Regions from separate parts of the Pseudomonas asplenii genome, predicted to be linked through region 1. Evidence: predicted binding sites of a transcription regulator. Region 1 holds the regulator's gene; the other holds the start of a gene.
The links. The regulator FliA, encoded in region 1, starts transcription of late flagellar genes. The targets are predictions, from matches to a motif close to CTAAAGTTTNNNNNNNNNNNGCCGNTAA.
Positions count from the first base shown of each region.

Region 2: the regulator FliA is predicted to act here: its motif matches at 13,620-13,647, upstream of BLU37_RS22910 (methyl-accepting chemotaxis protein).

Region 1 is NZ_LT629777.1:3,477,113-3,491,533, forward strand. It holds gene flhB (flagellar biosynthesis protein FlhB) at 1-275, shown strand, start outside; gene flhA (flagellar biosynthesis protein FlhA) at 506-2,635, shown strand; gene flhF (flagellar biosynthesis protein FlhF) at 2,647-3,975, shown strand; gene fleN (flagellar synthesis regulator FleN) at 4,097-4,930, shown strand; gene fliA (RNA polymerase sigma factor FliA) at 4,927-5,667, shown strand; gene BLU37_RS16025 (chemotaxis response regulator CheY) at 5,859-6,230, shown strand; gene BLU37_RS16030 (protein phosphatase CheZ) at 6,253-7,041, shown strand; gene BLU37_RS16035 (chemotaxis protein CheA) at 7,056-9,329, shown strand; gene BLU37_RS16040 (protein-glutamate methylesterase/protein-glutamine glutaminase) at 9,382-10,524, shown strand; gene BLU37_RS16045 (flagellar motor protein) at 10,524-11,264, shown strand; gene motD (flagellar motor protein MotD) at 11,275-12,162, shown strand; gene BLU37_RS16055 (ParA family protein) at 12,215-13,003, shown strand; gene BLU37_RS16060 (CheW domain-containing protein) at 13,085-13,951, shown strand; gene BLU37_RS16065 (chemotaxis protein CheW) at 14,033-14,421, shown strand, end outside.
Region 2 is NZ_LT629777.1:5,171,520-5,189,685, forward strand. It holds gene BLU37_RS22850 (DUF1883 domain-containing protein) at 1-131, shown strand, start outside; gene BLU37_RS29275 (hypothetical protein) at 173-334, shown strand; gene alkB (DNA oxidative demethylase AlkB) at 344-1,006, shown strand; gene BLU37_RS22865 (NAD(P)H-dependent flavin oxidoreductase) at 1,142-2,206, shown strand; gene modA (molybdate ABC transporter substrate-binding protein) at 2,482-3,249, shown strand; gene modB (molybdate ABC transporter permease subunit) at 3,250-3,930, shown strand; gene modC (molybdenum ABC transporter ATP-binding protein) at 3,934-5,022, shown strand; gene BLU37_RS22885 (DNA topoisomerase IB) at 5,093-6,160, shown strand; gene BLU37_RS22890 (MGH1-like glycoside hydrolase domain-containing protein) at 6,157-8,790, shown strand; gene traD (type IV conjugative transfer system coupling protein TraD) at 8,946-11,048, shown strand; gene gabP (GABA permease) at 11,054-12,460, opposite strand; gene BLU37_RS22905 (TIGR03747 family integrating conjugative element membrane protein) at 12,759-13,508, shown strand; gene BLU37_RS22910 (methyl-accepting chemotaxis protein) at 13,822-15,738, shown strand; gene fabF (beta-ketoacyl-ACP synthase II) at 15,794-17,086, opposite strand; gene BLU37_RS22920 (efflux RND transporter permease subunit) at 17,176-18,166, opposite strand, start outside.

The sequences.
Region 1 (14,421 bases):
TGCTGCTGGCCAAGGGTAATGACTTCCTGGCCCTGAAAATTCGCGAGATCGCGGTCGAGCACGAGATCATGTTGCTCGAATCGCCGGCCCTGGCGCGTTCGATCTACTACTCCACCGAGCTTGAGCAGGAGATTCCGGCCGGTCTTTACCTGGCGGTGGCGCAGGTGCTGGCCTATGTCTACCAGATCCGTCAGTACCGCGCAGGCAAGGGCCGCCGACCAGACCCACTCAAGGAAGACCTGCCGATTCCGCCGGAGCTGCGCCGCGATTCCTGATCGCCATGGATCTTGTTGGGCCCGGCTTGCGGGCGATAGCGACTTGCCAGGCAACAATGATTTCGACAGGAAGATCGAATCGCCAGCAAGCCGGCTCCCACATGGGCTGCCAAACTCCGGCTACCGCCGCATTTTCAACATCCTCGTCATAGTTGGAGAGCTTTTTGCACAAGCAGCTCCACGGCGCCCGCTGGCGTCAAAAGTTTGCTTCAAGGTGACGAGGAAAACCGGTGGATCGCTCTCAACTTATCAACACGGCGCGCAGTAACCTGGTAGGCCTCGGTCGGGGCAACCTGGGTGTGCCGCTGTTGCTGTTGGTCATGCTGGCGATGATGATGTTGCCGGTGCCGGCGTTTCTGCTGGACGTGTTCTTCACCTTCAACATTGCCCTGTCTATCGTCGTCCTGCTGGTCTGCGTCTATGCACTGCGGCCGCTGGATTTCGCAGTTTTCCCGACCATCCTGCTGGTCGCCACGCTGTTGCGCCTGGCCCTGAACGTGGCCTCGACCCGGGTGGTCATGCTCCACGGCCAGGAGGGCCATGCCGCCGCTGGTAAGGTGATCCAGGCATTCGGTGAAGTGGTGATCGGCGGTAACTACGTGGTCGGTATCGTGGTCTTCGCGATTCTGATGATCATCAACTTCGTCGTGGTGACCAAGGGTGCCGGGCGGATTTCCGAAGTGAGCGCACGGTTTACCCTCGATGCGATGCCCGGCAAGCAGATGGCGATCGACGCCGATCTCAACGCCGGCCTGATCGATCAGGCGCAGGCCAAGGCGCGTCGGGCGGAAGTGGCCCAGGAGGCCGAGTTCTACGGTTCGATGGACGGTGCCAGCAAATTCGTTCGCGGTGACGCCATCGCCGGTCTGCTGATCCTGTTCATCAACCTGATCGGCGGTATGGCCGTCGGTATCTTCCAGCACAACATGACCTTCGCCGACGCAGGCAGGGTCTACGCCCTGCTGACTATCGGTGACGGTTTAGTGGCGCAATTGCCATCACTGTTGTTATCCACAGCGGCTGCCATCATGGTGACCCGTGCTTCCGGCTCGGAAGACATGGGCAAGCAGATCAATCGGCAGATGTTCGCTTCGCCCAAGGCCCTCGCCGTGGCTGCTGGCCTGATGGCGGTGATGGGACTGGTGCCGGGCATGCCGCACTTTTCGTTCCTCAGCCTGGCGCTGGTAGCGGGTGGTGGTGCCTATCTGCTCTGGAAGAAACAGAATGTCGCCAAGGTTCAGGCCCTGGCCGAAGTCCAACGCCAGCAGGAACTGCTGCCGTCGCCGGCCCGTGCCATGGAAACCAAGGAACTGGGCTGGGACGACGTGACCCCGATCGATATGATCGGCCTGGAAGTGGGTTATCGCCTGATTCCGCTGGTCGATCGCAACCAGGGTGGGCAATTGCTGGCGCGGATCAAGGGGGTGCGCAAGAAGCTTTCCCAGGACCTCGGTTTCCTGATGCCCACCGTGCATATTCGTGACAACCTCGACCTGGCACCCAGTGCCTACCGCCTGACACTGATGGGGGTAATCCTGGCCGAGGCCGAGATTTACCCGGATCGCGAGCTGGCGATCAACCCGGGGCAGGTCTACGGCACTCTCAACGGCATTACCGCCAAGGACCCGGCTTTTGGTCTGGAGGCGGTCTGGATCGAGATCAGCCAGCGTTCGCAGGCGCAATCTCTGGGCTATACCGTGGTCGATGCGAGTACCGTGGTGGCAACCCACCTCAACCAGATCCTGTACAAGCACTCCAGCGAGCTGATTGGTCACGAAGAAGTCCAGCAACTCATGCAGTTGCTGGCCAAGGGATCGCCAAAGTTGGCCGAGGAACTGGTGCCGGGGATCATTTCCCTGTCGCATCTGCTCAAGGTGTTGCAGGCGCTGCTGGCCGAACACGTGCCGGTACGCGATATCCGCACCATTGCCGAAGCCATCGCCAACAATGCCTCCAAGAGTCAAGATACTGCCGCTTTGGTCGCCGCGGTGCGCGTCGGATTATCTCGTGCAATCGTCCAAAGCATTGTAGGGCTTGACTCTGAGCTGCCTGTGATCACGTTGGAACCCAGGTTGGAACAAATATTGCTCAATAGTCTGCAGAAGGCCGGACAAGGCTCGGAAGAGGGTGTTCTCCTGGAACCGAGCATGGCTGAAAAGCTCCAGCGTTCACTGATTGAAGCTGCCCAGCGTCAAGAGATGCAAGGGCAGCCGGTGATCCTGCTGGTGGCCGGTCCGGTTCGCGCGATGCTTTCGCGGTTCGGGCGTCTGGCGGTACCCAGCCTGCATGTGCTGGCTTACCAGGAAATTCCGGACAACAAGCAAGTGACCATCGTTGCGACAGTAGGGCCCAATGGCTGAGGTAGTGGGTTATGCAAGTTAAGCGTTTTTTCGCCGCCGATATGCGTCAGGCCATGAAGCTGGTTCGTGACGAATTGGGCTCGGACGCAGCCATCATCGGCAACCGCCGGATCGCGGGCGGTGTCGAGCTGACGGCTGCGCTGGACTACAAGCTCTCGGCACTGGCACCACGGGTTCCCAACATGGAGCTCGAGGATGAGCTGCGCAAGACCCAGTCGCGTATTGTCACTGCCCAGGCCGAACTGAGTCTGCGCAGCGAAGGTGACAGCGATGCGAGCACCAACCGCCAACTGTTTGCCGGCCTGCCGTTGACTGCGGCCGAACCGCTCATCGAGCCGACGTTCGATGAGCCACGCCGTCCCGCTCCAGCTCCCGCTGCGGCGGCTCCAGCGGTGGACCAGCGGGTCTTCGACTCGATGCGTTCTGAACTCAACGGCCTGCGCGAACTGTTGGAAGTACAGCTCGGCTCGCTGGCCTGGAACCAGTTGCAAGGTCGCCAGCCGGAGCAGGCCAATCTCTGGCGGCGCCTGCAACGTATCGGTCTGTCCGGTCCGCTGTCGCGGGATCTGCTGGCGCTGATCACTGATATCAAGGAACCTCGCCAAGCCTGGCGCATGCTGTTGGCGCACCTGGCCCGAATGATCGTTACCCCCGAGGTCGAGCCTCTGGAGGAGGGCGGCGTGATCGCCATGGTCGGCCCTGCCGGAATGGGCAAGACCACCACGCTGGCCAAACTGGCGGCGCGCTACGTCCTCAAGTATGGCGCACAGAACATCGCGCTGGTCAGCATGGACAGCTTCCGCATTGGCGCTCAGGAACAACTCAAGACGCTGGGCCGTATTCTCAATGTCTCCGTGACCCACGTCGACCCCGGCCAGTCCCTGGCGCAGGCGCTGGATCCGTTGCTGCGCAAGCGTGTGGTGCTGATCGATACCGCCGGCCTGCAGGCCAGCGACCCGGCCTTGCGCATGCAGTTGGAAAGCCTCGCCGGTCGCGGGATCAAGGCGAAGAATTACCTGGTGCTGGCCACGACCAGTCAGAAGCAGGTGCTCACCGCTGCCTACCACAGCTACAAGCGTTGTGGCCTGGCCGGTTGCATCCTGACCAAGCTGGACGAGACGGCAAGCCTTGGCGAAGTGCTGAGCCTGGCCATCAGCCATGAACTGCCGGTGGCCTATCTGACCGATGGGCCGAGGATTCCGGACGATCTGCATTTGCCCCGTCGCCACCAGTTGGTGAGCCGCGCGGTCAGTGTGCAAATGCAGGAAGAACCCAGCGAAGAGGCCATGGCCGATATGTTCGCTGACATCTACCACAGCCCGTCCAAGCGAGTGGGGTGAGGTAATCATGAAGACGTTGCAATGCATCTACATCGATGGTCTGCCAGGCATTAGGTTCCTTGGGGAACGCGCAGCCAGTTATGTGGCCTTCCGTCTAAGCAAGACAAGGTAAGAAGAGAACATGGGCAGCATGCATCCCGTACAGGTGATTGCGGTGACCGGCGGCAAGGGTGGCGTCGGAAAGACTAACGTGTCAGTGAACTTGTCGCTGGCGCTGGCTGAGCTTGGCCGGCGTGTCATGTTGCTGGATGCCGATCTGGGGCTGGCGAATGTCGACGTTCTGCTGGGACTGACCCCTAAACGGACCCTGGCCGATGTGGTCGAGGGCCGCTGCGAGCTGCGCGATGTGATGCTGCAAGGCCCTGGCGGAATCCGTATCGTGCCTGCGGCCTCCGGGACCCAGAGCATGGTCAACCTCAATCCGGCCCAGCATGCCGGGCTGATCCAGGCGTTCAGCGATATCGGCGACAACCTGGATGTGCTGGTTATCGATACCGCTGCGGGTATTGGTGATTCGGTCGTCAGTTTCGTTCGCGCGGCCCAGGAAGTGCTGCTGGTGGTCTGCGACGAACCCACCTCGATCACCGATGCCTATGCGCTGATCAAGTTGCTCAACCGCGATTACGGCATGAATCGTTTCCGCGTGCTGGCCAACATGGCCCAGAGCCCGCAGGAAGGTCGCAACCTGTTTGCCAAATTGACCAAGGTCACGGATCGTTTCCTGGATGTCGCTCTACAATACGTAGGTGCCGTTCCGTACGACGAATGCGTTCGCAAGGCTGTGCAAAAGCAGCGTGCGGTCTACGAAGCGTTCCCTCGTTCGAAATGTGCCCTGGCGTTCAAGGCTATCGCGCAGAAGGTCGACACTTGGCCGTTGCCCGCCAACCCACGCGGACATCTGGAATTCTTTGTCGAACGTTTGGTGCTTCAAACGAGTGCGGGACCGGTACTATGACTGCAAGTGGCTATCGCATGTATTCCAAGTCGTCGCGTGACAGCCAATATGAATTGATCGAGCGCTACGCGCCCCTGGTCAAGCGGATCGCTTATCACCTGCTGGCGCGGCTGCCGGCCAGCGTCCAGGTCGAGGATCTGATCCAGGCGGGGATGATCGGCCTGCTCGAGGTTTCGACCAAATACGATTCAGGCAAGGGCGCGAGTTTCGAGACTTATGCCGGTATCCGTATCCGTGGGGCGATGCTCGATGAGGTGCGCAAGGGGGACTGGGCACCGCGTTCGGTTCACCGCAATACGCGCATGGTCAGTGACGCAATTCGCTCAATTGAAGCGAAAACCGGTCGTGACGCTAAAGATCATGAAGTTGCAGCCGAACTCCAATTGAGTCTCGATGATTATTACGGGATTTTGAACGATACCTTGGGCAGCCGATTGTTCAGTTTCGACGACCTGTTACAGGACGGCGAGCATGAAGGGTTGCATGAGGATGGCGCGAGTGCTCATCTTGAACCGTCGCGCGATCTGGAGGATGAACGCTTCCAGAGCGCACTGGCGGATGCGATTGCCAATTTGCCGGAGCGTGAGCGGCTGGTGTTGTCGCTGTACTACGACGAGGAACTGAACCTCAAGGAAATCGGTGAGGTGCTGGGGGTCAGCGAATCGCGAGTCAGCCAGTTGCATAGCCAGTGCGCAGCCCGTTTGCGGGGGCGTTTGGGGGAGTGGCGAGCGCGTTGACAGGCAGTGTGTGGGGGGCACTGCGAATGAGACCGATGCAGCGTGTGACGGTGTATTGGCGACTCGGCCGGTGGGGGTTTCCATGCAGTAGGGTACAGAGCCTTGTCGAGTGTTGTGCCGAATTGATTTAACAGCGCGTCCAGGTGCTGAGACGCGTTTAAGACTGCTTGGAGGTCGAATTGAACAAGAACATGAAAATCCTCATTGTTGATGACTTCTCAACGATGCGGCGGATCATCAAAAACCTGTTGCGTGACCTCGGGTTCACCAACACTGTCGAGGCCGACGATGGCATTACCGCTATCCCGGTGCTCAATAGTGGCAGCATCGATTTTCTGGTCACCGACTGGAACATGCCCGGTATGACCGGCATCGATCTGCTGCGCCATGTCCGTGCCGACGAAAAGCTCAAGCACCTGCCGGTCCTGATGGTCACGGCCGAAGCCAAGCGCGAGCAGATCATCGAGGCTGCCCAGGCGGGTGTGAACGGCTATGTGGTCAAACCATTCACGGCCCAGGCGTTGAAAGAGAAGATCGAAAAAATCTTCGAACGCATCGGTTGATGAAGTCCGCCACGGGGGCGCTATGGAGCACAACGAATATTCTCTCGGCGATTTTGAATCGACCCTGAAAAAACATGCTCGCGAGCTTGTTGAAAGCCTTGAAAAAGGCCGCTTCGGCGACGCGGTGCAAATGATCCATGAGCTGAACCAGACCCGTGACCGCGGCTTGTATCTGGAAGTCGGCAAGCTGACCCGCGAGTTGCACAGTGCGATCGTCAATTTCCAGATTGATCCCACGATGCCGCAAGCCGAGGAAGTCTCGCAGATCACCGATGCTACCGAACGCCTGTCCTATGTGGTCAGGCTGACCGAGGCGGCGGCCAATCGCACCATGGACCTGGTGGAAAGTGCGACGCCTCGGGTCAATGGCCTGAGCGACGAAGCCAAGGCGCTCAGCGCCGATTGGGGGCGGTTCATGCGACGTGAGGTCGGTGCCGAGGAATTTCGCGCACTGGCTCGGCGGGTCGACGTTTTCCTGACGCGTAGCGAGCAGGAAACCCGGGCCGTTTCGAGCGACCTCAATGACATTCTGCTGGCCCAGGATTATCAGGATCTGACCGGTCAGGTGATCAAGCGTGTCACGCAAATGGTCACCGAAGTCGAAAGCAACCTGCTCAAACTGGTGTTGATGGCCAGCCAGGTGGATCGCTTTGCCGGTATCGAACATGACCGCGAAGAGATCCTCGCGCAAAAAGATCCACAAAAACAAATGGAAAAGGGTGAAGGTCCGCAGATTCATGCCGATAAACGTGAAGACGTTGTGTCCGGCCAGGACGATGTCGACGATTTGCTTTCCAGCCTTGGATTCTAGGAGCACCCATACACATGAGCTTCGGCGCCGATGAAGAGATCCTTCAGGATTTCCTGGTTGAGGCCGGCGAAATTCTTGAGCAACTGTCCGAACAACTGGTTGAGCTGGAAAGCCGACCAGACGACGCAGATCTGCTCAATGCCATTTTTCGCGGTTTTCACACTGTAAAAGGGGGCGCCGGCTTCCTCCAGCTCAACGAGCTGGTGGAGTGCTGCCACATCGCCGAGAACGTGTTCGACATCCTGCGCAAGGGTGAACGTCGCGTCGACTCGGAGCTGATGGACGTGGTCCTGGAAGCACTGGATGCCGTCAATGGCATGTTCAGCGAAGTGCGCGAGCGTGGTCCGATCACCCCCGCGACCCCTGAACTGCTGGCGGCTCTGGCGCGCTTGGCGGAACCCGCCGGGGCGCAAGCGGAGCCGGTGGCCGAGGTCGCGGCCCCTGAGCCGGTGGCCGAGCCGGTTGCCGAAAGCTCATCCGGTGACATCACCGACAACGAATTCGAACTGCTGCTCGACTCGCTCGACGGTGCCGAGGCCAGCGCGCCTGAGGCGACCGAGACGCAGGGCGGGGCTGACAGTGATGAAATCACCGACGCCGAGTTCGAGTCCCTGCTCGACCAACTGCACGGCAAGGGCCAGTTCGCCGCCGACGCCGTGGCAGCCCCGACCCAACCGCCGGCCGCCGAGTCAGCCAAGGCAGCCAAGGCGGAACCTGATAACGGCGATATTACCGACGACGAATTCGAAGCCTTGCTCGATCAGTTGCATGGCAAGGGTTCGTTCAAGGTCGAAGCCATTGATACCACTGCCGCCGCAGCCCAGGCCGCGGAAAAAACCGGAGCGGCCGAGGGTGACCTGATCACCGATCAGGAATTCGAATCCCTGCTCGACGAATTGCACGGCAAGGGCAAGTTCACCGAGGTGGCTGCAACGGCGACTGCCGCTGCGCCAGCGGCAGCCAAGCCAGCTGCCGCTCCTGCTGCCAAGGCTGCGGCGGCAACCCCTGCACCAGCGGCCAAGGCTGCCCCGGCAGCGGCCCCTGCGGCTGCCGCTCCAGCCCCGGCGCGTGCGCCTGCCGCCGCCGCCGGTGCTGGAGAAAAGCCGGTTGCCAGTGAGGCGGAAACCACCGTACGGGTCGATACCGCACGCCTGGACGAGATCATGAACATGGTCGGCGAACTGGTGCTGGTGCGTAACCGCCTGGTGCGTCTGGGGCTCAACAGTGGCGACGAGGCCATGTCCAAGGCAGTGTCCAACCTGGACGTGGTGACTGCCGACCTGCAGACCGCGGTGATGAAAACCCGCATGCAGCCGATCAAGAAAGTCTTCGGCCGCTTCCCGCGCCTGGTTCGCGACCTGGCCCGGCAGTTGAAGAAAGAGATCAACCTGGAACTGGTGGGTGAAGAAACCGACCTCGACAAGAACCTTGTCGAGGCCCTGGCCGACCCACTGGTCCACTTGGTGCGCAACTCGGTCGACCACGGTATCGAAGAGCCGGCCGATCGCGAGGCGATGGGCAAGTCACGCAGCGGTCGGGTCGTGCTCTCGGCCGAACAGGAAGGCGACCACATCCTGCTGTCGATCTCCGATGACGGCAAGGGCATGGATGCCGACGTACTGCGCAGCATCGCCGTGAAGAAGGGCCTGATGGACAAGGATGCGGCGGATCGTCTGAGCGAGACCGACTGCTTCAACCTGATCTTCGCTCCGGGGTTCTCGACCAAGACCGAGATCTCCGATGTGTCCGGTCGTGGTGTGGGCATGGACGTGGTGAAAACCAAGATCGCCCAGCTCAACGGCACCATCAATATCTATTCGACCAAGGGCAAGGGCTCGAAGATCGTCATCAAGGTCCCGTTGACCCTGGCGATCATGCCGACCCTGATGGTCATGCTCGGCAACCAGGCTTTTGCGTTCCCGCTGGTCAACGTCAACGAGATCTTCCACCTCGACCTGTCGCGCACCAACGTGGTCGACGGTCAGGAAGTGGTGATCGTGCGGGACAAGGCGTTGCCGTTGTTCTACCTCAAGCGCTGGCTGGTCAGCTCCGCCGCTCATGAAGAGCAGCACGAAGGCCATGTGGTGATCCTGTCGGTTGGCACCCAGCGCATCGGCTTTGTCGTCGATCAACTGGTTGGTCAGGAGGAAGTGGTCATCAAGCCGCTGGGCAAAATGCTTCAGGGAACCCCGGGCATGTCGGGCGCCACCATCACCGGTGACGGTCGCATCGCGCTGATTCTCGATGTGCCGAGCATGCTCAAGCGTTACGCCGCGCGGCGTATTTGATTCTGGTACGGCGGTGGGGCGTGAGCCCGTCGCCGGGCCTAACGGAGTGTTTATGGTAGTCAAGGTCCTGGTGGTGGATGACTCGGGTTTTTTCCGCCGCCGTGTTTCGGAAATCCTTTCAGCGGATACGAGCATCAAGGTCGTCGGTACGGCGACCAACGGTAAGGAAGCCATTGATCAGGCCCTGGCGCTCAAGCCGGACGTGATCACCATGGACTACGAGATGCCAATGATGGATGGCATCACGGCGGTGCGGCACATCATGCAGCGCTGCCCGACTCCGGTGTTGATGTTTTCCTCCCTGACCCACGAAGGCGCCCGCGTTACCCTTGATGCGCTGGATGCCGGGGCCGTGGACTTCCTGCCGAAGAACTTCGAAGACATCTCGCGCAACCCCGAGAAGGTCAAGCAGATGCTGTGCGAGAAGGTTCACAGCATCTCGCGCAGCAACCGGCGGTTCAGCAGCTATAGCTCCCCGGCGGCGGCACCCACCGCTGCACCGGCACCGTCGAGCACCAGCAGTTTCTCCAGCAGCCATGCTCCAAGCCCGGCACCGGCTCCTGTTCGCAGTACGCCGGTACCCAGCCGTGCGCCCGCAGCCACGGCGACGACTTCGGGCACTCCGAAACGCAAGGCCTACAAGCTGGTGGCGATTGGTACCTCCACCGGCGGCCCGGTGGCCTTGCAGCGGGTGCTGACGCAACTGCCGGCGAACTTCCCGGCGCCGATCGTGCTGATCCAGCATATGCCGGCAGCCTTTACCAAGGCATTTGCCGAGCGTCTGGACAAGCTGTGCCAGATCAGCGTCAAGGAAGCCGAGGATGGCGATATCCTGCGTCCGGGCCTGGCCCTGCTGGCGCCGGGTGGTAAGCAGATGATGGTCGACGCTCGCGGGACGGTGAAAATCCTGCCGGGTGACGAGCGCCTCAACTACAAGCCCTGTGTGGATATCACCTTTGGCTCCGCAGCCAAATCCTACGGTGACAAAGTTCTGGCGGTGGTTCTGACCGGTATGGGCGCCGATGGTCGTGAGGGCGCACGCCTGCTCAAGCAGGGCGGCAGCGCGGTCTGGGCCCAGGATGAAGCAAGCTGTGTGATCTATGGTATGCCGATGGCGATCGTCAAGGCTGACTTGGCCGACGCCGTGTACAGCCTCGACGATATCGGCAAGCACCTGGTCGAGGCCTGTCTCTGATGGATGTGTTGAGCCTCATTGGCATCATCATGGCGTTTGTCGCCATTATCGGCGGCAATTTCCTTGAAGGCGGTCATCTCGGCGCCCTGGCCAACGGTCCGGCCGCGCTGATCGTGCTCGGCGGGACCATCGGCGCTGCATTGCTGCAGTCGCCGATGAGTGCTTTCAAGCGTGCCATGCAGATTCTCATCTGGATCTTTTTTCCGCCCCGGGTCGATCTGGCCGGCGGTGTCGATCGCGTGGTCAACTGGAGCCTGACCGCTCGCAAGGAAGGTCTGCTGGGTCTGGAAAGCGTGGCCGATACCGAGCCCGACACCTATTCGCGCAAGGGCCTGCAACTGCTGGTCGACGGCGCCGAGCCGGAAGCCATTCGCAGTATTCTCGAAGTTGACTTCTTCACCCAGGAAAGCCGCGATATCGAAGCCGCCAAGGTCTTCGAGAGCATGGGGGGCTACGCGCCGACCATCGGTATCATCGGTGCGGTCATGGGCTTGATCCATGTCATGGGCAACCTTGCCGACCCGTCGCAGTTGGGTAGCGGTATTGCCGTGGCGTTCGTCGCGACCATCTACGGCGTGGCCAGTGCCAACCTGGTGCTGCTGCCGATCGCCAGCAAGCTGAAGTCGATTGCCGTGCGTCAGTCGCGTTATCGCGAGATGTTGCTCGAAGGCATCCTGTCGATTGCCGAAGGCGAGAACCCGCGTTCCATCGAATTGAAGCTTCAGGGCTTCATGGACTGATGGAGTAGACATGGCCAGGCGTCGCCACCAGGAAGAGCATGTGAACCACGAGCGTTGGCTGGTTTCCTACGCCGACTTCATCACCTTGCTGTTCGCCTTCTTTGTGGTCATGTACTCGATCTCCTCGATCAATGAAGGCAAGTACAAGATCATTTCCCAGGCGCTGGTTGGCGTGTTCACCGATGCCGACCGCAGTCTCAAGCCGATTCCCATCGGTGATGAGCGGCCGGTGACGGTCAAGCCGGCCGACCCGCTGATCAAGGACGCCGACCAGACCGATGCGGCCTTCGGCCAGGGCGCGGCTGACCCGCTCAAGAGCATCGCCGACGATATCAGCGCAGCGTTCGGCGACCTCATCAGTTCCAATCAGATGACCGTGCGTGGCAATGAATTGTGGGTCGAGATCGAGCTCAACTCAGGCCTGTTGTTCGGCAGTGGCGATGCCTTGCCCAGCGACAAGGCATTCGACATCATCTCCAAGGTGGCGAAGATCCTGAAACCGTTCGATAACCCGATCCATGTCGAAGGCTTCACCGATGACCAACCGATCCGCACGGCGCAGTACCCGACCAACTGGGAGCTGTCCTCGGCGCGCTCGTCGAGTATCGTGCGGATGATGGCGATGGAAGGAGTCAACCCGCAGCGTATGGCGTCGGTCGGTTATGGCGAGTTTCAACCGGTGGCCAATAACGCCACGGCCGAGGGCCGCGCACGCAACCGCCGTGTGGTGCTGGTGGTGTCGCGCAACCTCGATGTCCGGCGCAGCCTGACCGGTACCGGTACGGCCAATGCAACACCCGATGCGGCATTGAAGCGGGCTGGCACACAAACTGCACCGCCAGCGGTAAAGCAAGCGGTACGCGAGAGCTCCGTCAAATCTCCGGCACCTGCTCTATAACTTAGCGCTATTTCTCGGTGGGCCTGATGCCTTGCCGGGAGGAACACACTGAATGAGAGTCTGGGCAGTAGCCAATCAAAAAGGTGGCGTCGGTAAGACCACTTCCTCCATCGCTTTAGCCGGTCTACTGGCTGAGGCGGGCAAGCGTGTGGTCGTTGTCGATCTCGATCCGCATGGTTCGATGACCAGCTACTTCGGTTACGATCCCGACACCCTGGAGCACAGCAATTTCGATCTGTTCCAGCACAAGGGCCAGGTGCCTGACGGCTTGCCGGGCCAGTTGCTGCTGTCGACCAGTGACGAACGTATTTCGCTGCTGCCTTCGAGCACCGCGCTGGCGACCCTCGAGCGTCTCTCGCCGGGCCAGAGTGGTCTGGGGCTGGTGATCGCCAAGAGCCTGGCGCAATTGTGGCAGGAGTTCGACTACGCGGTGATCGACAGCCCGCCACTGCTCGGTGTACTGATGGTCAACGCCCTCGCGGCCAGCCAGCAACTGGTAGTGCCGGTGCAGACCGAACACCTGGCGGTGAAGGGGTTGGAGCGCATGGTCAATACCTTGGCGATGATCAACCGTTCGCGCCGCCAGGCTTTGCCTTTCACCATCGTGCCGACCCTGTTCGACCGACGCACCCAGGCGTCCATGGGTACCTTGCGGGTGCTGCGCGACAAGTTCCCCGAGGCCATCTGGCAAGGTTATATCCCGGTTGATACGCGCTTGCGCGATGCCAGCCGGGCGGGCGTCACGCCTTCGCAGTTCGACGGCAAGAGCCGTGGCGTGCTGGCCTACCGCGCCTTGCTCAAGCATTTGCTGGCCCAGCAGCTCGTACCGCAGGTGGCCTGACGTGTTGCATTCAAGTCACCCGCTGTTTCAGCCGATAACTCCTACAGAACACTGTAGCGGGACATTTTCATGGGCATTCAGATGATCCGTCCCGTCGACATCCCCACTCGTCCGCAACTGGCACTGCAGTCCTATCTGGATGCATTGCTTCAGGAGGCGACGGAAGACTTGCCGGTGGAGCTCGCGGTAGAACCGGCGATTGCAGTGCCGTTACCGGTCGAGCCCGAGCCAGAGGCGGTTGGCGAACTGGACGACTTCCAGGCTGCGGTTCTGGAAGAGCAGGCCCGCGATGCCTTGGCCGCTCAGGCGCTGGCGGTTGCGCCGGCGCCGGTGGTCAAGGCCGAAGTGCCTGTGGCCCGGGTCGAGGTGCCTGTGGCCGAGCCGGTCGCTGCAGTGCTGGTGGAGCCGGTGGTCGAGGTGCATCTGCCACCCGTCGGCAGTCCGCCGGTGCCGCCGGTCGAGGGCGATGGGCGCCCGCATTGGGCGGCGGAGCCGTTCGAGTGTCTGTTGTTCGACGTCGCCGGGTTGACCCTGGCGGTGCCGCTGGTTTGCCTGGGGTCGATTTATGCCCTGGCCGGACAGGAGTTGACGCCGCTGTTCGGGCAGCCGGAGTGGTTCCTTGGCATCTTGCCGAGCCAGGCCGGCAACCTGAAGGTGCTGGATACCGCGCGCTGGGTGATGCCTGATCGCTATCGCGACGACTTCCGGCAGGGGCTGCAATACGTTATTTCGGTTCAGGGGTATGAGTGGGGGTTGGCGGTACACCAGGTCAGCCGCTCGTTACGCCTGGACCCCAACGAGATCAAATGGCGCACCCAGCGTGGGCAGCGACCGTGGTTGGCCGGCACGGTCATCGAACACATGTGTGCATTGCTCGACGTCTCCGAGCTGGCCGAGTTGATCGCCAGCGGTGCCGTCAAGCAAATGCAATTGAACAAGCCGACATAAACAACAGCGTCACGGCGGGTTTGTACGCCAGGGCGTCAGAGAGCACACACACCGTATCAACGGTAATCGAGGGGCAGGAGTATGAATAAGTCAGCGTCTTCACAGGGTTCCGATGATCCAATCCTGCAGTGGGTGACGTTCAAACTGGACAATGAGTCCTACGGCATCAATGTGATGCGGGTCCAGGAAGTCCTGCGTTACACCGAAATCGCTCCGGTACCCGGCGCGCCGAGCTATGTGCTGGGGATCATCAACCTGCGCGGCAACGTCGTCACCGTGATCGACACCCGTCAGCGTTTTGGCTTGATGCCGACCGAAGTCAACGACAATACCCGTATCGTCATCATCGAAGCCGACAAGCAAGTGGTCGGGATCATGGTCGACAGCGTGGCGGAAGTGGTTTATCTGCGTCAGTCGGAAGTCGAGACCGCGCCGAACGTCGGCAACGAAGAGTCGGCCAAGTTCATCCA
Region 2 (18,166 bases), 1.7 Mb from region 1:
TACCCAGTACCGGCTTCTGGAACATCACGCTGGACACCGTGGTCACCAAACGGGCGATCAGTGTCACCCGCAAGCCGACCATGAAGCATTCGATCCGCATCATCCGCCGCTCCAGCTCGAAACTGCGCTGAGTCCAGGCACTGCCCCTCCTTCTTACATGAGTGGAATGACCGTGACTACCCGATACGTCATCAAATACACCCTCAACGGCGAACGCCGTTTCGAATTCGCCCAGTTGGAAAACGGCACTGAAGCCGAGGCCCGCACCGTGCTGGAAGCGATGCATGGCGCAGACGATGTGATCAGCGATGTGAAAGTCAGCAAGGCGCTGTAAGACATACGCATGAGCCTCGATCTGTTTGCCGATGAAGACCTGCGGCAACCCGAACGCCACGAGCGGATCGGCGAACAATCCTGGGTACTGCGTGGCTTCGCCCTGCCCCGGGTCGAGCACCTGCTCCCCGCCCTGCGTGAGGTCATCCGCCAGGCGCCGTTTCGCCAGATGGTCACTCCGGGCGGTTTCACCATGTCCGCCAGCCTGAGCAGTTGTGGCGCCTGGGGCTGGACCAGCGACCGCCACGGCTATCGCTACAGCGCTCTCGACCCACAAAGCGGCCTGCCCTGGCCGGCCATGCCCGAGGTGATCCGGCAACTGGCGGTGGACGCGGCCGAGGCTGCAGGGTTCGAAAACTTCGCGCCCGATGCCTGCCTGATCAATCGTTATGTGCCGGGGGCCAAGATGTCCTTGCATCAGGACCGTAACGAACGCGACCTCAACGCCCCGGTGGTATCGGTTTCGCTGGGCCTGCCGGCGATGTTCCTGTTTGGCGGCCATGACCGTGCCGACAAGAGCCAACGCATTCCATTGCTGCATGGCGACGTGGTGGTCTGGGGTGGCGTCGACCGCCTGCGCTTTCACGGCATCCTGCCGATCCGGGAGGGCCACCACCCCGTTTTGGGCGCGCAACGCATCAACTTCACCCTGCGCACTGCCGGCCAGCCTTGATCGGCGGGTTCTGATTCGCCGTCATCGGGCAAGAGTCTTTTACCAAACCGTCACTGGCCTTGCCGCTGGCATTCCTGATACAAGCTTGTGTTGTTCTCGTCTTAATCCCTTTATCTGCCCCGGAGAGAAGTCGTCATGAGCAACTGGCCCGATACCCGCCTGCTTGACCTGTTCGGCATCCAGCAACCGATCATCCAGGGCCCCATGGCCGGTGCAACGACGCTCGCCATGATGGTCGGCGTCGCCAAGGCGGGAGGCCTGGGCTCGTTGCCTGCCGCCATGCTGACCCCGGAACAGATCCGCCAGCAGACCGAAGCGTTTCGCCGCGCGGTCCAGGCGCCCTTGAACATCAACTTCTTCTGCCACCAACCGCCCACACCGGATCCGGAACGGGAGAAGCGCTGGAAGGAGCGCCTGGCGCCCTACTACCGTGAACAAGGTCTGGACTTCAATGCGCCGACACCCGTCTCCAGCCGGGCACCGTTCGATGAAACCAGTTGCCAGTTGGTGGAAGAGCTGCGCCCGGAGATCGTCAGCTTTCACTTCGGCCTGCCGCCCAAGCCCCTGCTCGATCGGGTCAAGGCCACCGGCGCGCTCGTCATTGGCTGCGCCACCACCGTGGATGAAGCACGCTGGCTGCAGGAACGCGGCTGCAACGCGATCATCGCCATGGGCAACGAAGCCGGTGGCCATCGCGGGATTTTCCTCAGCAACGATCTCAACACCCAGGTCGGCACCATCGCGCTGGTGCCGCAGATCGTCGATGCGGTGAAGGTGCCGGTGATTGCCGCTGGCGGAATCGGCGATGCCCGGGGGATTGCCGCAGCCTTCATGCTGGGTGCCAGTGCGGTGCAGTTGGGTACCAGCTACCTGTTCACCCCGGAAGCGAAGATCTCGGCATCTCACCAGCAGGCACTGCGCACAGCCAAGGAAAGCGAGACGGCCCTGACCAACCTCTTCACCGGCCGGCCGGCGCGCGGGATCATGAACCGGGTCATGCGTGAGCTGGGGCCGATCAGTGACATGGCGCCAGCGTTTCCATTGGCTGGCGGCGCGCTGATGCCCCTGCGGGCCAAGGGCGAAGCGGACTTCAGCAACCTGTGGTCGGGCCAGGCGCTGCGGCTGGCGGTGGAACTGCCTGCCGAGGAGCTGACCCGGCAACTGGCGCAACAGGCATTGACCAGGCTAAAGGGCCATTGACCTCATGGAATGGCCGCCTCCGGCGGATCGCCAGCAAGCCGGCTCCCACGAGTATTTCTGTGTACGCAGAATGTGTGCCCGGCGCAGTATGAATGTGGGAGCCGGCTTGCTGGCGATCCGCCCAGGGCGGCCATCCAACCGTGTACCAACCCTTCCGCTCGCCATGGCCATGAAATCGCTATATATTTCACTATATAGCGATTCATCTCATTCGGCGTCGCACACAACTTATAACAAACGACGCCAGCGCCAAGACCTTTGAACGGAGCTGCTTCATGATCCCTCGTGCCTCACGCCTTGCCCCGACCTGCCTGGCCGCCCTGCTCGGGATGTTCGCCGTCGCCTCGGCCCAGGCCGACGAAGTGCAGGTGGCGGTCGCCGCCAACTTCACCGCGCCGATCCAGGCCATTGCCAGCGATTTCGAGAAAGACACCGGGCACAAGCTGGTCGCCGCCTATGGCGCCACCGGCCAGTTCTACACCCAGATCAAGAACGGCGCACCATTCGAAGTGTTCCTCGCCGCCGACGACACCACTCCGGCCAAGCTGGAGAAGGAAGGCGAGATCGTCGCCGGCTCACGCTTCACCTACGCCATCGGTACCCTGGCGCTGTGGTCGGCCAAGGACGGTTACGTCGATGCCAAGGGCCAGGTGCTCAAGGACAACCACTACCAGCACCTGTCCATCGCCGACCCGAAAGCTGCGCCCTATGGCCTGGCCGCCACCCAGGTACTGGCCAAGCTGGGCCTGACCGACAAGGTCAAGGACAAGCTGGTCACCGGCCAGAACATTACCCAGGCTTACCAGTTCATCTCCACCGGCAATGCCGAACTGGGCTTCGTCGCCCTGTCGCAGATCTACAAGGACGGCAAAGTCACCAGCGGTTCGGCCTGGATCGTCCCGGCCGATATGCATGAAGCGATCAAGCAGGACGCGGTGATCCTCAACAAGGGCAAGGACAACGCCGCCGCCAAGGCACTGGTGGAATACCTCAAAGGCCCGAAAGCCGCAGCCATCATCAAATCCTACGGCTACACACTGTAAATGCCACTCGACAGCAGCGACCTCGCGGCGATCTGGCTGACGCTGAAACTGGCGTCACTGACCACGACAATCCTGTTGCTGATCGGGACGCCAATCGCCCTGTGGCTGGCCCACACCCGATCCTGGCTGCGCGGCCCGATCGGCGCGGTGGTGGCCCTGCCGCTGGTACTGCCGCCGACGGTGATCGGCTTCTACCTGCTGCTGGCCTTCGGGCCCCACGGGTTCATCGGGCAGTTCACCCAGGCCATTGGCCTGGGCACCCTGACCTTCAGTTTCACCGGGCTGGTCATCGGCTCGGTGATCTACTCGATGCCGTTCGTGGTGCAACCTCTGCAAAATGCCTTCAGTGCCATTGGCACCCGTCCCTTGGAAGTGGCGGCAACCCTGCGCGCCAATCCCTGGGACACCTTCTTCAGCGTGGTCCTGCCCCTGGCACGACCCGGCTTCGTCACCGCCGCGATCCTCGGCTTCGCCCACACCGTCGGCGAGTTCGGCGTGGTGTTGATGATCGGTGGCAATATCCCGGAGAAAACCCGCGTGGTTTCGGTACAGATCTACGACCACGTCGAGGCCATGGAATACCTCCAGGCCCACTGGCTGGCCGGAGCCATGCTGGTGTTCTCCTTCATCGTGTTGCTGGCACTGTACTCAAGCCGCAAGACCCGGATGGGCTGGAGCTGAGCCATGACCTCGTCGATACAGGTGCGCCTGCAACGGAGCTACCCGGCATTCAGCCTGGATCTCGACCTGCACCTGCCCGGACGCGGCGTCACCGCGCTGTTCGGCCACTCGGGCTCGGGCAAGACCACCTGCCTGCGCTGCATCGCCGGCCTGGAAAAGGCCCCGCAGGCGTTTATCCAGATCAACGACGAAATCTGGCAGGACAGCGACCGCCAGCAGTTTGTCCCGCCGCACAAGCGTGCCCTCGGCTACGTGTTCCAGGAAGCCAGCCTGTTCCCGCACCTCTCGGTGCAGGCTAACCTGACGTTCGGCCTGCGGCGTATTCCCCGCGCCGAGCGACGGGTAGACCTGGCCCAGGCCTGCGAACTGCTGGGCATCAGCCACCTGCTGGAACGCCACCCGCAACACCTCTCGGGCGGCGAACGCCAACGCATCGGCATCGCCCGCGCGCTGCTCACCAGCCCGAAGCTGCTGTTGATGGACGAACCCCTTGCCGCACTCGACAGCCAGCGCAAAAACGAGATCCTGCCCTACCTCGAACGCCTGCATGACGAGCTGGAGATCCCGGTGCTCTACGTCAGCCATTCCCAGGATGAAGTCGCGCGCCTGGCCGACCATATCGTTCTGCTCGCCGACGGCAAGGCACTGGCCAGCGGCCCGATTGGCGAGACCCTGGCGCGGCTCGACCTGCCCCTGGCCCTGGGCGATGATGCCGGCGTGGTGATCGCCGGCCAGGTCAGCGCCTACGACGCGGATTACCAACTGGTCACCCTGCAACTGCCCGGCAGTGCGTGGAGCATGCGCGTGGCCCATGCCCCATTGGCCATTGGCAAGCAACTGCGTTGCAAGGTCCAGGCACGGGACGTGAGCCTCAGCCTGCAGGCGGAAGAACACAGCAGCATCCTCAACCGCCTGCCCGTGACCGTGACTGGCGAAACCGCCGCGGACAACAGTGCCCATGTACTGGTCAGGCTCGATGCCGACGGCAGCCCGCTGCTGGCGCGGATCACCCGTTACTCGCGCGACCAATTGCAGCTGCGGCCCGGGCAACGGCTGTGGGCGCAGATCAAGGCGGTGGCCGTACTGGCCTGATAAAAGGCACCTCTGGACACGGCTGCGGTCCATCAGTCATACCGCCTGATTTTCTATCAAGGACGCCGCCATGCCCGATGCTTCAGCGCCCGTCGAACTGCCTGCCGAGCTGCATTACGTCGACGACACCCAGCCTGGCATCCGCCGCAGGAAATCGCGCAACCGCTTCGCCTACTTCACCGCAACCGGAGAACGCATTCGCGACCCGCAGGAAATCCAGCGCATCAATGCGCTGGCCGTGCCGCCGGCCTACACCGATGTGTGGATCTGCGCCGACCCGCAAGGCCATCTGCAGGCAACCGGTCGCGATGCCCGGGGCCGCAAGCAATACCGTTATCACCCGCGCTGGCGGGAGATCCGCGACCAGGACAAATACGCGCGGCTGCTGGCCTTCGGCAAGGCGCTCCCGAAGCTGCGGCAACAATTACAGCACATCCTCGCAAGACCCGGCTTCAACCGCGACAAGGTCATGGCCACCGTGATCAGCCTGCTCGACGCCACTCTGATCCGCATCGGCAACAGCCGCTATGCCCGGGAAAACCGTTCCTACGGTCTGACGACCTTGCGTAACCGTCATGTCGAGATCAACGGCAGCGCAATGATCTTCCAGTTTCGCGGCAAGAGCGGCGTCGAGCACCGAGTCACAGTCAAGGACCGGCGCCTGGCCACGGTGCTCAAACGCTGCCTGGAACTGCCGGGCCAACACCTGTTTCAATATCTGGACGAAAACGGCGAGCGACATGTCGTCACTTCCTCGGACGTCAACGCCTGCCTGCATGAGCTGACCGGCGCCGACTTCACCGCCAAGGATTTCCGCACCTGGGCCGGCAGCGCCATGGCCCTGGCCATGTTGCGCGAACTACAGTGGGAACCGGAAACCGAGGCAAAGAAACAGATCGTCGAAATGGTCAAGAGTGTTTCCAGGCAGTTGGGCAATACCCCGGCCGTCTGCCGCAAGTGCTATATCCATCCAGGTGTCCTTGAAGCCTTCGTCCTTGGCGAGTTGGCCGAACTGCCCAAGCCGCGGATGCGCAAGGGATTGCATCGGGAGGAAGTCAGCCTGGCGATGTTCCTGCAGGCCAGACATGAGGCTGCTGTGGCGCAGACAAAACACCCTTCGCAACGGAGTCACCGATGACGGAAAAACCTGCGGCAAGCGCTTTCGATACCGTTGAAGGCCAACGTCTCAAGGGCGAAAACGCCAGCGAATGGCGCGAATGGGGCCCCTACCTCAGCGAGCGGCAATGGGGCACGGTGCGCGAGGACTACAGTGCCGACGGCGACGCCTGGGCCTACTTTCCCCACGACCATGCCCGCAGCCGGGCCTACCGCTGGGGCGAGGATGGCCTGGCCGGATTCTCCGACAAGTCCCAGCACTGGTGCCTGGGCCTGGCCCTGTGGAACGAACACGACCCCATTCTCAAGGAGCGGCTGTTCGGCCTGACTAACGCCGAAGGCAACCACGGCGAGGACGTCAAGGAGCTGTACTTCTACCTCGATGGCGTTCCCAGCCATGCGTACATGCGCATGCTCTACAAGTACCCGCAGGCCGCCTTCCCCTACAACGACCTGGTGACGGAAAACGCCCGCCGCGGCCTCGGTGATGCCGAATACGAGATCCTCGACACCGGCGTGTTCGAGGACGACCGTTATTTCGATGTCACGGTCGAGTACGCCAAGCAGGGCCCGAACGACATCGTCATGCGGATCAGCGTGCACAACCGCTTCCACCAACCCGCCCGCCTGCGGGTATTACCGCAACTCTGGGCGCGCAACGACTGGAGCTGGAACGAGCATGCCCGGCGGCCGAGCCTGAGCCTGCTGGGTGAGCGGGTCGACGCCCGGCACCCCGGCTGCGACCCGATGCAAGCCAGCGCCTGGGGCGATGCGCCTTTCGAATGGCTGTTCTGCGAGAACGAAACCAACACCCGCCGCCTGGAAGGTTCGCAGGCCGACGGACCGTTCAAGGATGGCATCAACGACCATGTGGTCAGCGGCGCCCCAAGCACTCGCCGGGACAGCGGGACACGGGTGGCCGCGCACTTCTGCCTGCAGCTGCAAGGCGGGGAAACCCGCACGGTCCATCTGCGCTTCGCGCCACCCGAAGCGCCCCAGATCAATGCCCGTCGCCTGTTCGAAACCCGTCGCCAGGAGGCCGATGATTTCTACGCGGCCCTGCAGGACGGACTCACCGACGCCGATGCCCGCCTGGTCCAGCGCCAGGCCCTGGCCGGCCTGCTGTGGTCCAAGCAACTCTACTACTTCGACGTAAACCAGTGGCTCGACGGCGACCCGGCCCAACCACGGCCGCCAGCCGAGCGCTTGACTCGACGCGACAGCCACTGGCGACACCTGTCGAACTTCGACATCGTCTCCATGCCGGACAAATGGGAGTACCCCTGGTACGCCTCCTGGGACCTGGCTTTCCAGGCCGTGGCCTTCGCCCTGATCGATCCGGGCTTTGCCAAGCAGCAACTGCTGCTCCTGGTCAAGGATCGCTTCATGCACCCCAACGGCCAGTTGCCGGCCTATGAATGGAGTTTCGATGATGCCAATCCGCCCGTGCATGCCTGGGCCTGTTGGCAGGTCTACCAACGGGAGAAGCAACTGACCGGCAGCGGCGACCAGGATTTTCTCGAACGGGTCTTCCACAAGCTGCTGCTGAACTTCGCCTGGTGGGTCAACCGCAAGGACGCTGAAGGCCGCAACCTGTTCCAGGGCGGCTTCCTGGGGCTGGACAACATCGCCCTGTTCAACCGCTCCGACGACCTGCCCCCCGGTTACACCCTCGACCAGGCCGACGGCACCGCCTGGGTAGCGGCCTACGCCCTGGACATGATGCGCATCGCCCTGGAACTGGCCAAACACAATGCGGTGTACGTGGATATCGCCGTGAAATTCTTCGAGCACTTCCTGTACATCGCCGGGGCGCTCAATCGGGTCGACGACAGCGCCGAAGGGCTCTGGGACACCCAGGACGAGTTTTTCTATGACGTGCTGCAGCACCCGGACGGTCGCAGTGAGCCGGTACGCCTGCGCTCCATCGTCGGGTTGATGCCGTTGTTCGCCGTGCTGGTGCTGGAAGAACGTGAACACCAGGACCTGCCCGGCCTGCGCAACCGACTGTTGGGCTTCATGCACCACCGTCCGGACCTGGCAGCATTGGTTTCACGCTGGAACGAACCGGGAGACGGCAACCGTCTGTTGCTGGCATTGCTACGTGGCGAACGGACCAAGAACCTGCTCAAGCGCATGCTCGATGAAGCCGAGTTTCTTTCCGAATTCGGCATCCGCTCGATGTCCCGCGTGTTCGCCGACCAACCACTGGCGATGCAACTCGAAGGCAAGAGCCTGAGCGCCCGCTATCAGCCGGCAGAATCCGATTCGCGGCTGTATGGCGGCAACTCCAACTGGCGTGGGCCGTTGTGGATGCCGATCAACTACCTGCTGATCGAATCGCTACGTGAGTTTCACCGCTATTACGACGACCACTTTTCGGTGGAGTACCCCAGCGGCTCCGGTTACCTGGCGACCCTTGAAGAAGTGGCCGACGGGCTGGGCCGACGACTGACCTCACTGTTCCTGCTCGACGAAGACGGCCGCCGCCCGGCCATGGCGGCCTACCCGCAGTTGCAGGCCGATCCGGCGAGCCGCGACCTGGTGCTGTTTCACGAGTACTTCCACGGTGATAACGGGCGCGGCCTTGGCGCGTCCCACCAGACCGGCTGGAGTGCGCTGGTGGCGTTACTGCTGCAGCCGCGCCGCTGATCCGATCCAGGAAGTCGTATGGCGGGTAGAACAGGCCATGGCGGGTGACAGACTGCAACGGGCAAACCCTCGCCGCCGATGCCGGTTTTGCTGCTGCACCGCCCCTGCGGCTCTGCCACCGTGCGCCTTCAAGGTCAGCACGGAGAGCCAGGATCATGACCCAACAACATACCGTCGAAGTGCTGCTGCGCCCTGCCGTGGAACTGTACACCGTCGCGGTGTGCCTGCTCGGTATCGGCGTCTGCCTGTTCGCGCCCTGGGTGCTGGGTCTGACACCGTTGTTCGGTGCCGTGACGGCACTCCTCTATCTGGCTCTTGGCTGGTGCCGTCTGCGCCAGGCGCTGACAGTGTTGCGCTTTCGCCGCAATATCCGCCGCCTGCCGCGCTATGTGATCACCAGCCACTGCATCCCGGTCAGTCAGCAGCGACTGTTTGTCGGCATCGGTTTCAAATGGGAACAACGCCATACCCAAAGATTGATGCAGACCTACCGTCCGGAGTTTCGCCGCTATGTCGACCCCGCTCCGCTGTTCCAGCAGGCTCGCCGCCTGGAGCGACGTCTTGAGCATGCGACCTTTCCCTGGAGCCTGATCCCCCGCCTCACCGCCTGGGACAGCCCACTCAACCCGGTCCGTCCGCTGCCCCCCGTAGGCGGTTCTGCCCGCCTGCACGGCGTAGAACCCAGTGAGGTCGAGGTTTCCCTGCCGCTCGGTGAGCGCGTCGGCCATAGCCTGGTGCTGGGCACCACACGGGTCGGTAAAACCCGCCTGGCCGAGCTGTTCATCACCCAGGACATTCGCCGGGTCAAACAGGGCGACGCAGGCCCGGAGTTCGAACCGGTCATCGTCTTTGACCCCAAGGGCGATGCCGACCTGCTCAAGCGCATGTATGTCGAAGCCCGCCGCGCCGGACGCGAGAAGGAATTCCATGTCTTTCATCTCGGCTGGCCGGATGTCTCCGCCCGCTACAACGCCGTCGGCCGCTTCGGGCGAATCTCCGAGGTCGCCAGCCGAATCTCCGGGCAACTCAGCGGCGAAGGCAGCAGCGCCGCGTTTCGCGAGTTCGCCTGGCGTTTCGTCAACATCATCGCCCGGGCCCTGGTGGAACTAGGCACCCGCCCGGACTACCTGAAGATCCAGCAGCACGTGATCAACATCGATGCCTTGTTCATCGACTACAGCCACTATTACTTCACCCGCCATGACCCGGACGCCTGGGAATCGATTGCCAGCCTCGAAGGCAAACTCAACGAAAAGAACACTCCGCATAACCTGCGCGGCCGCCAGCCACGGGTGACGGCGATCGACCAGTACCTCTCACGCACCCGGATCGCCGACCCGGTGCTGGACGGCCTGCGTTCCGCCGTGCGCTACGACAAGACCTATTTCGACAAGATCGTCGCTTCGCTGCTGCCCTTGCTGGAAAAACTCACCACCGGACGCATGGCCGAACTGATCTCCCCCGACTACAGCGACCTCGACGACCCCCGGCCGATCTTCGACTGGATGCAGGTGATCCGTAAACGGGCGGTGGTGTATGTCGGGCTCGATGCGCTGTCCGATCCCGAGGTGGCCGCAGCGGTGGGCAACTCGATGTTCGCCGACCTGGTCTCGGTGGCCGGCCATATCTACAAATTCGGTGTCGATGACGGGCTGCCCGATGCCGACCGCGAACAGAAGATTCCGATCAACCTGCACGCCGACGAATTCAACGAACTGATGGGCGAAGAGTTCATCCCGATGATCAACAAGGGCGGCGGCGCCGGCATCCAGGTCACGGCCTATACCCAGACCCTCAGCGACATCGAAGCGCGGCTCGGCAACCGCGCCAAGGCCGGCCAGGTGGTCGGCAACTTCAACAACCTGTTCATGCTGCGGGTGCGGGAAACCGCCACCGCCGAACTACTGACCCGGCAGTTGCCCAAGGTCGACGTCTACTCGACCACCCTGGTCAGCGGCGCCACCGACAGTTCGGATGTCTCGGGCAGTACCGACTTCACCAGCAATACCCAGGATCGAGTCAGTTCCACCAGCGTCCCGCTGATCGAGCCGGCACACATCGTCAGCCTACCCAAGGGCCAGGCCTTCGCCCTGATCGAAGGCGCCAACCTCTGGAAAGTCCGCATGCCCCTGCCCGCCCCCGACCCGGATGACTGCATGCCCAAGGACCTGCAGACCCTGGCTACGCACATGCGCAGGCGTTATGTCGACGGTGGTGGCGAGTGGTGGAGCGCCTCGACAGCCCCCAGCTCATCCTGATCGGCCTAGGCTTCCCCTGCCAGCGCAACCTCTTCAAGCGGCCGATGCTGACGCGCCGTCACCAGGCCGATAAAGGAAATCGCCAACGCCAGGACGATGGTCGAGGTCACTTCCGTGCGGTGCTCGGGCGTGATCATCATCACCGCCAGCGCTGCACAGATGAAGACGATTACCAGATAGGTCAGCCACGGAAACAGCCACATGTGGAAGGCCAGTTCGATGTTCTGCCGCTGCAACCGTCTGCGCATGCGCAGCTGTGATATCGCAATCACCAGATACACCAGCAAGGCGATGGCCCCGGAACTGGCCAACAGGAAGTCGAACAGGCCAGCGGGGGCGAAGTAGCTGAACAGGGTCACACCGGCACCGAGCACACTGCTGGCGATGACCGCCGCGCGTGGCACACCGGCCAACGACGTACGCTTCAGCGGCCGGGGTGCATCGCCGCGCCTACCCAGCGAAAACAGCATGCGCGAGGCAATGTAGATCGACGAGTTCATGCAACTGGCCACGGCGATCAGCACCACCGCGTCCACCATGAATTTGGCATGGGGAATGTTCATCAGCTCCAGTGCCCGCTGATAGGACCCCACCGACGTCAGGTGCGGGTCGTCCCAGGGCACCACGGAGATGACCACGAAGATCGACAGCAGGTAGAACACCCCGATGCGCCAGATCACCGAGCGCGTCGCCTTGGCGATGTTCTGTGCCGGGTTGTTGGATTCGGCTGCGGCAATGGTCACCGCCTCGGTGCCGATGAAACTGAACATGATGGTGATGAACGCACCGACCACCGCCGACAGGCCGTTGGGGGCAAAGCCGCCGTGCTGCTCCATGAGCCGGCTCAGACCGCTGGCCTCGCGCTCGGGAATCCAGCCCATCAGCACCGCAAAGCCCAAACCGATGAAGCCGATGATCGCCACGACCTTGGCCATCGCGAACCAGAATTCGAACTCGCCATACTTGGACACGCTGAACAGGTTGGTCACCACCAGCAGCACGATCGACAGCAAGGCGAACAGCCAGGCATCGACCTGCGGGAACCATTGGTTCAGCACGTGCCCGGCAGCAAGGGCCTCGATCGGAATCACCAGTACCCAGAACCACCAGTAGAGCCAGCCGATGGTGAAACCGGCCCAACGGCCAATGGCCTGGTCGGCGTAGGTCGAGAAGGAACCGGTGTCCGGATTGGCGACGGCCATCTCGCCGAGCATGCGCATGACCAGCACGACCAACAGTCCGGAAAACAGATAAGCCAGCATCACCGCAGGACCGGCCGCAGCAATCGCATGCCCCGAACCGACGAACAGACCGGCGCCGATGATCCCGGCAATGGACAGCATGGTGACGTGGCGCGGTTTGAAACCCTGCGCCAACTGGCCGTTGGAATCCTTGGGGTGCGGGCTATGCATTATTTTTCTTCCCTGATGTGTCGCAACGAGACGGCACGCCACTTTACGGATTTTCAGCAGAGAGTAAATGTCCTGAGCGCGTCGCCCACCGCTCTGATCTCGACATGCGGCGCGGTACTACGAGGCTCATCTGCGGCGGATGCCAGAACCCTGCAACCCTGATCCAGTTTCCTTGCGGTGACAACCCTACGGCTGTGTAAGCGTGTGCTCATCGCCGCGTGGGCACATCGGGAGACCTGGCTCTCCCTGCCGCCCCGTTGCCGGCGTCTCTCGATCAATCCCTTGAGTACAGACGGCCATGGCAAGCACCACTGAAACGGCAAGAAACCAGCAGGCCTATCGTGAAAAGGGCTTGATCAGCACGTTACTGGGGCTGCCCTTCGCCTTCCTCGGCATCCTGATGGTCGCGTTGTTTTTCAGCATTGTCAGCGAATGGATCGGGCTGTTCTTTTTCTGGCCGCAAGCAGGCTGGCGCCACTCCCAGGACATGCTGAACAGCGAACTCGCGTGGATCTCGGCCACCTACCACGACAGCCTGTGGCTCGATGACGTCGGGCAGAGCGCCCGGCGGATCATCGTACTGACCTACGAGTGGTGCTTCGAGCAAACCGGGCTGATCCACTGGATCAACCGATCCGCCGAGCAGGCTCGCCTGAATAACCGGCAAGGTGTGGGGTTGCTGCATTACCTGGGGCGCGCCTATGTGCACATCGAGGATTACGGGCTGGCGGCGGTGTATGCCGTACTGACCCTCCTGGCGCGCGTCATGATCCTGCTCCTGAGCCTTCCTCTGGTGCTGAGCGCCGTCTTCACCGGAGTGGTGGATGGCCTGGTACGCCGGGACCTGCGGCGCTTTGGTGCGGGGCGAGAGTCCGGTTTCATCTATCACCGCGCCAAGCGGCTGATAATCCCGCTGTGGGTCGCCCCCTGGATCATTTATCCCGCACTGCCGATCAGCGTGAATCCACTGTTGATCCTGTTGCCTGGCGCGATTGCCCTGGGCCTGATCGCGAGCATCGCGGTGGGCAGCTTCAAGAAGTACCTCTAAAGGACTCATCGTCCGCTCAAACAGGTTACCGGGCATACGGATCTAAGCCTGCCCGCCCTCATAAAGACCTGGATTTGTCCCCGAGTGCCTTACTTTTATTCGGAGCGACAGGTAAAGCTTTGAGCTTTACCGCCGAAGCAGTTGAACTGAACAGAATAGGGCCAGGATAGGCTCATATCGGGTCATCTTTGGCTTCTTAAAACGTCAACGCAATAGAACGTTTGCCGGAGGTAGCTTTAATCGACATCTGTAAATCCTGAGGTTTGCAATGCTTAAAAACGCTCCTTTGAGTGCAAAACTACTGCTGATACTAATGTTTCCCCTGCTGGGCTTTCTGGCCTTCGCCGGGATTTTCGTGGCAGACAAAAGCGCAACGCTTGGCGCCATGAACCGCGCATTCACCGCGACCAGTACCGCACAGAAACTCAGCGATCTGGTGACCACCCTCCAGCGCGAGCGCGGAGCCAGCGGCGTTTTTATCGGCAGCGGTGGAAAGTCCATGCAGGACAAGCTGCAAATCTTTCGCCAGGAAACCAACAAGGCCGTGGCCGAGATGCGCGCGCAGTCGACCGAGGGTGTTCCCGCTCCGGACAAGGTCGCGCACGCAATGGACGACCTGACGGCCCTGCGCCTGAAAGTCGATACATTGGCGATCAACAACACCGAATCCGGCGCCCTTTTTACCGACCTCATCAAAACCCTGGTCGGCTACACTTATTCGCTGGAAGCCAGCATCGATAATCCACATATCCTGCGCGCCCTGGGCTCGCTCAATCAATTTGTGGACATGAAAGAGCGTGCAGGCCGCGAACGCGTATTGCTGGGCCTGGCGTTCAACCAGAATCGTTTCGACGCCCCCCTGCTGTCACGCTTCAGCCGCAATATGGGTGAGTTCTCTGGCTACTTCGAAGCTTTTCAGCGCTGGTCTCCCGTCGAGTTCAAGAACAAGCTGGATGCCGTACTGCAACAACCCGTGTCACTGGAAGTGGCTCGCCTGCAACGCCTGGGTTTTGATACGCCACTGGGCAACCCGCTCAATATCAAGCCCGAGGACTGGTTCAACGTCGCGACCAGCCGCATCGACCTGATGGCTCAGGTGGAAGCGGAACTGGGCCAGAACGTGGTGGGCCTGGCCAATGATGCACGTCACGAAGCCGAGCGCAGCCTGTATGCGGCAATCGCCATCGTTATCCTGATATCGGTTGTCGTGCTGTGGCTGGCGTTGGTGATCATCCGCAACATCAAGATCGCCGTCGTCGACGTGAACCGTACCCTGGTTTCGCTTTCAACCCGCGACCTCACCGTCAGGACCCAATACACGGGCAAGGACGAGTTTGGCGAGATATCGCGCAACCTGGACAACATGGCCCTGCAGATCAGCGAAGTCATCCGTGAGATCGGCAGCGCCACGGCCCAGGTCGCCACCGCCGCCGAACAGTCTTCCGCCGTGGCATTGCAGACCAGTCAGAACGTTGAACTGCAGAGCCAGGGTACCGATCAGGTCGTTACCGCCATCAGCGAGATGAGCGCCACGGTCAAAGACGTAGCCCGCAGCACGACCGATGCCGCTGAAATGTCACAGCGGGTCAATGCCAGCACCCGCCAGGGCAAATCCGAAATCGATAACACCATCAGCTTGATTCAGGGACTTGAAGCGCAGGCCGCCCAGACCGCCAGCATCATCATGGAGCTCAAGGGTGAAAGCGACTCCATCTCCTCGGTGCTGGACGTTATTCGCGGTGTTGCCGAGCAAACCAACCTGCTCGCGCTGAACGCAGCCATTGAAGCGGCTCGCGCCGGCGAGCAGGGCCGGGGTTTCGCGGTGGTCGCCGACGAAGTCCGCAACCTGGCCAAAAAGACCCAGGACTCCACCGTCAGCATCCAGAAAATGATCGGCAACCTGCAATCCGGTTCCGACCGCGCCGCCACTTCCATGCAGGAAACCCTGGGCAAGGCCCAGGAAGGCGCGAACAACGTGGTTCGTGCCGGTGAGTTGCTGGAAGAAATCGCCGAGGGTATTGCCAGCATCAGCGACCGCAACATCCAGGTTGCCTCGGCCGCCGAGGAACAAAGCCTGGTTGCCGAAGAAATCCACCGCAATGTCAACGACATCAACTCACTGGTCATCCAGGTCAGCGCCGGTGCCGAGCAGACAGCCAGTACCAGCCGCGAGCTGGCTCGACTGGCCGAGCATCAGCGGGGCCTGGTGGAGCGGTTCAAGGTCAGTTGACATTGAGTGACATCTATTGAATCTGGAAAAGTGAATAGCGCATTGAAAGGCAGGCTCATAGCCTGCCCTCCCACCGACGGAACAGCACACTCGCATTAACGCCGCCAAACCCAAAACCGTTAGAGAGGGCATGCGTCATGGACGTTCTGCGGGCCTCAAGCCCGACTAAATCCAGGCCCGCCGCCGCTTCATCCGGCTGGACCAGGTTTAGAGTCGGCGGCGCGATTTGGTCGCGCAATGCCAAGACAGTGAAAATCGCCCCGATCCCACCTGCAGCACCCAAGAGGTGGCCGGTGGCGGACTTGGTCGATGTGATAGCCACCGTCCTGTCGCTACCGAAGATTGCGCGTATCGCGGCCAGTTCGCCCTTGTCTCCTACCTGAGTAGAGGTGGCGTGTGCGTTTATGTGCTGTACCTCTTCAGGTTGTACCTCCGCCTGCTGCAAGGCCATTTGCATGGCACGTTTGGCGCCGTCGCCATCGTCGGGGCCTGCGGTGAGATGGTATGCATCGGCGCTGGTTCCGTAGCCAACGAGTTCAGCCAGAGGAGTGGCTCCGCGTGCCATGGCATGCTCAAGTGACTCGATGACGAGTAAACCTGCACCTTCAGCCATAACGAATCCGTCACGGCTCTGATCGAAGGGTCGCGAAGCCTCTTGCGGTTTATCGGCGAATCCCGTGGACAAGGCACGGGCCGCAGCGAAGCAGCCCAGGGTCACCCGATCAATAGCCGCTTCCGTCCCGCCGCAAATGGCAATATCGGCCTCGCCGCTCCTGATCAGCCGAGCCGCGTCGCCGATGGCCTGTACGCCGGCTGCACAGGCCGTCACTGGCGCCCCTAAAGGCCCTTCGAAACCATTGCGAATGGAAACATGCCCTGCTGCCATGTTCGCCAGAAATGAGGGAGCCGTGAAAGGTGACAACTTGCGAGGGCCGCGTGAATCGGTAGTGCGCACCGCGTCGGCAATCGCTCCAAAACCACCCACACCTGATGCAATGATCGTGGCGGTTCTCATCTTCTGCGCTTTGGTTTCTGGATGCCAACCTGCTTGCTGGAGTGCTTCAGCAGCAGCGACCAGTGCAAACTCGATGAACCGATCCATTTTCTTGCGTTCTTTGGGGGCGATGATCAGCTCCGGTTGATACCCGGCGACTGAGTCCTCCTCGAACGTCGGCACCTGGCCGCCAACGGCGACGCCAGTGCCTTCGACAATGTCAGCTGACAATTGACGAATACCGGACTGCCCCGCCAGCAACCGACGCCAAACTTGCTCCACACCACAACCCAGGGGGCTGACGATCCCGGTGCCGGTTATCACGATACGCTTTTGATTCGAAATGGGGCTCATGATGTTCTCTCTTGATTCAACAGCATCCCCTGGATAAACCAGGGGCTGGGCTTGTATACGCTGGGGCCAGGGTTGGTAGACACGAAGCGTCAGGCTTTAGTGGAGGTGTTTTGAGGTTCTGGTCGGATCTTGAACCAGATGGAGTACATCGCTGGGAGAAACACCAGGGTGATGATGGTGCCAACGAACGTGCCGCCGATTAGCGTGTAGGCCAACGTGCCCCAGAACACTGAATGGGTCAGCGGGATGAACGCCAAGATGGCCGCGAGCGCTGTCAGCAACACGGGTCTGGCCCGTTGTACCGTGGCGTCAACCACGGCCTTGAACGGGTCAAGACCTTCGCTTTCGTTAAGGTGGATTTGCCCGATCAATATCAGCGTATTGCGCATCAGGATGCCCGAGAGCGCGATCAGGCCGACCAGGGCATTGATCCCAAACGGCTGCCCGAACAGCAACAGCACAGGCACTACCCCGATCAAGCCCAGAGGTGAGGTCAGGAATACCATCACCATGGCCGAAATCGAGCGAACCTGAAGGATGATGATCAGCAAGGTCAGCGCGATCATGATGGGCAATAAAGGCACGATGGCCTGGCTCGCCTTACCCGACTCTTCAATGGAGCCTGCCATCTCGATCCGATAACCCGCCGGCAGCGTCTCGATGATTGGCTGAAGGTCTTTCCATACCGCCGTGGATACGTCCGGAGGCTGAAGCCCTTCGGCAATGTCACCACGGACTGTGATCGTAGGGGTGCGATCACGACGCCGCAGTATCGGGTCTTCCATGCGTACATCGACTCCCCCGACTTGCGACAGCGGTATCCGCTGACCGGCAGCCCCAATCAGAGTGAAGTCTTCGATTTTTGAGGGGTTCAGACGCACATCGCCCGCCGCTCGGCCTACCACTTGTACTGAGCGGATATCTTCACGTACCGAAGTGATGGGCACGCCTGAGAGCAGGAACTGCAGTTGCTGGGCGACGCCATTAGAGGTCAAGCCAACGGCCTGTAAGCGATCCTGATCCAGCGAGAAATGAAGAGTGGGTACACGCGGGCCCCAATCGGTATTCACCGTTTTCATC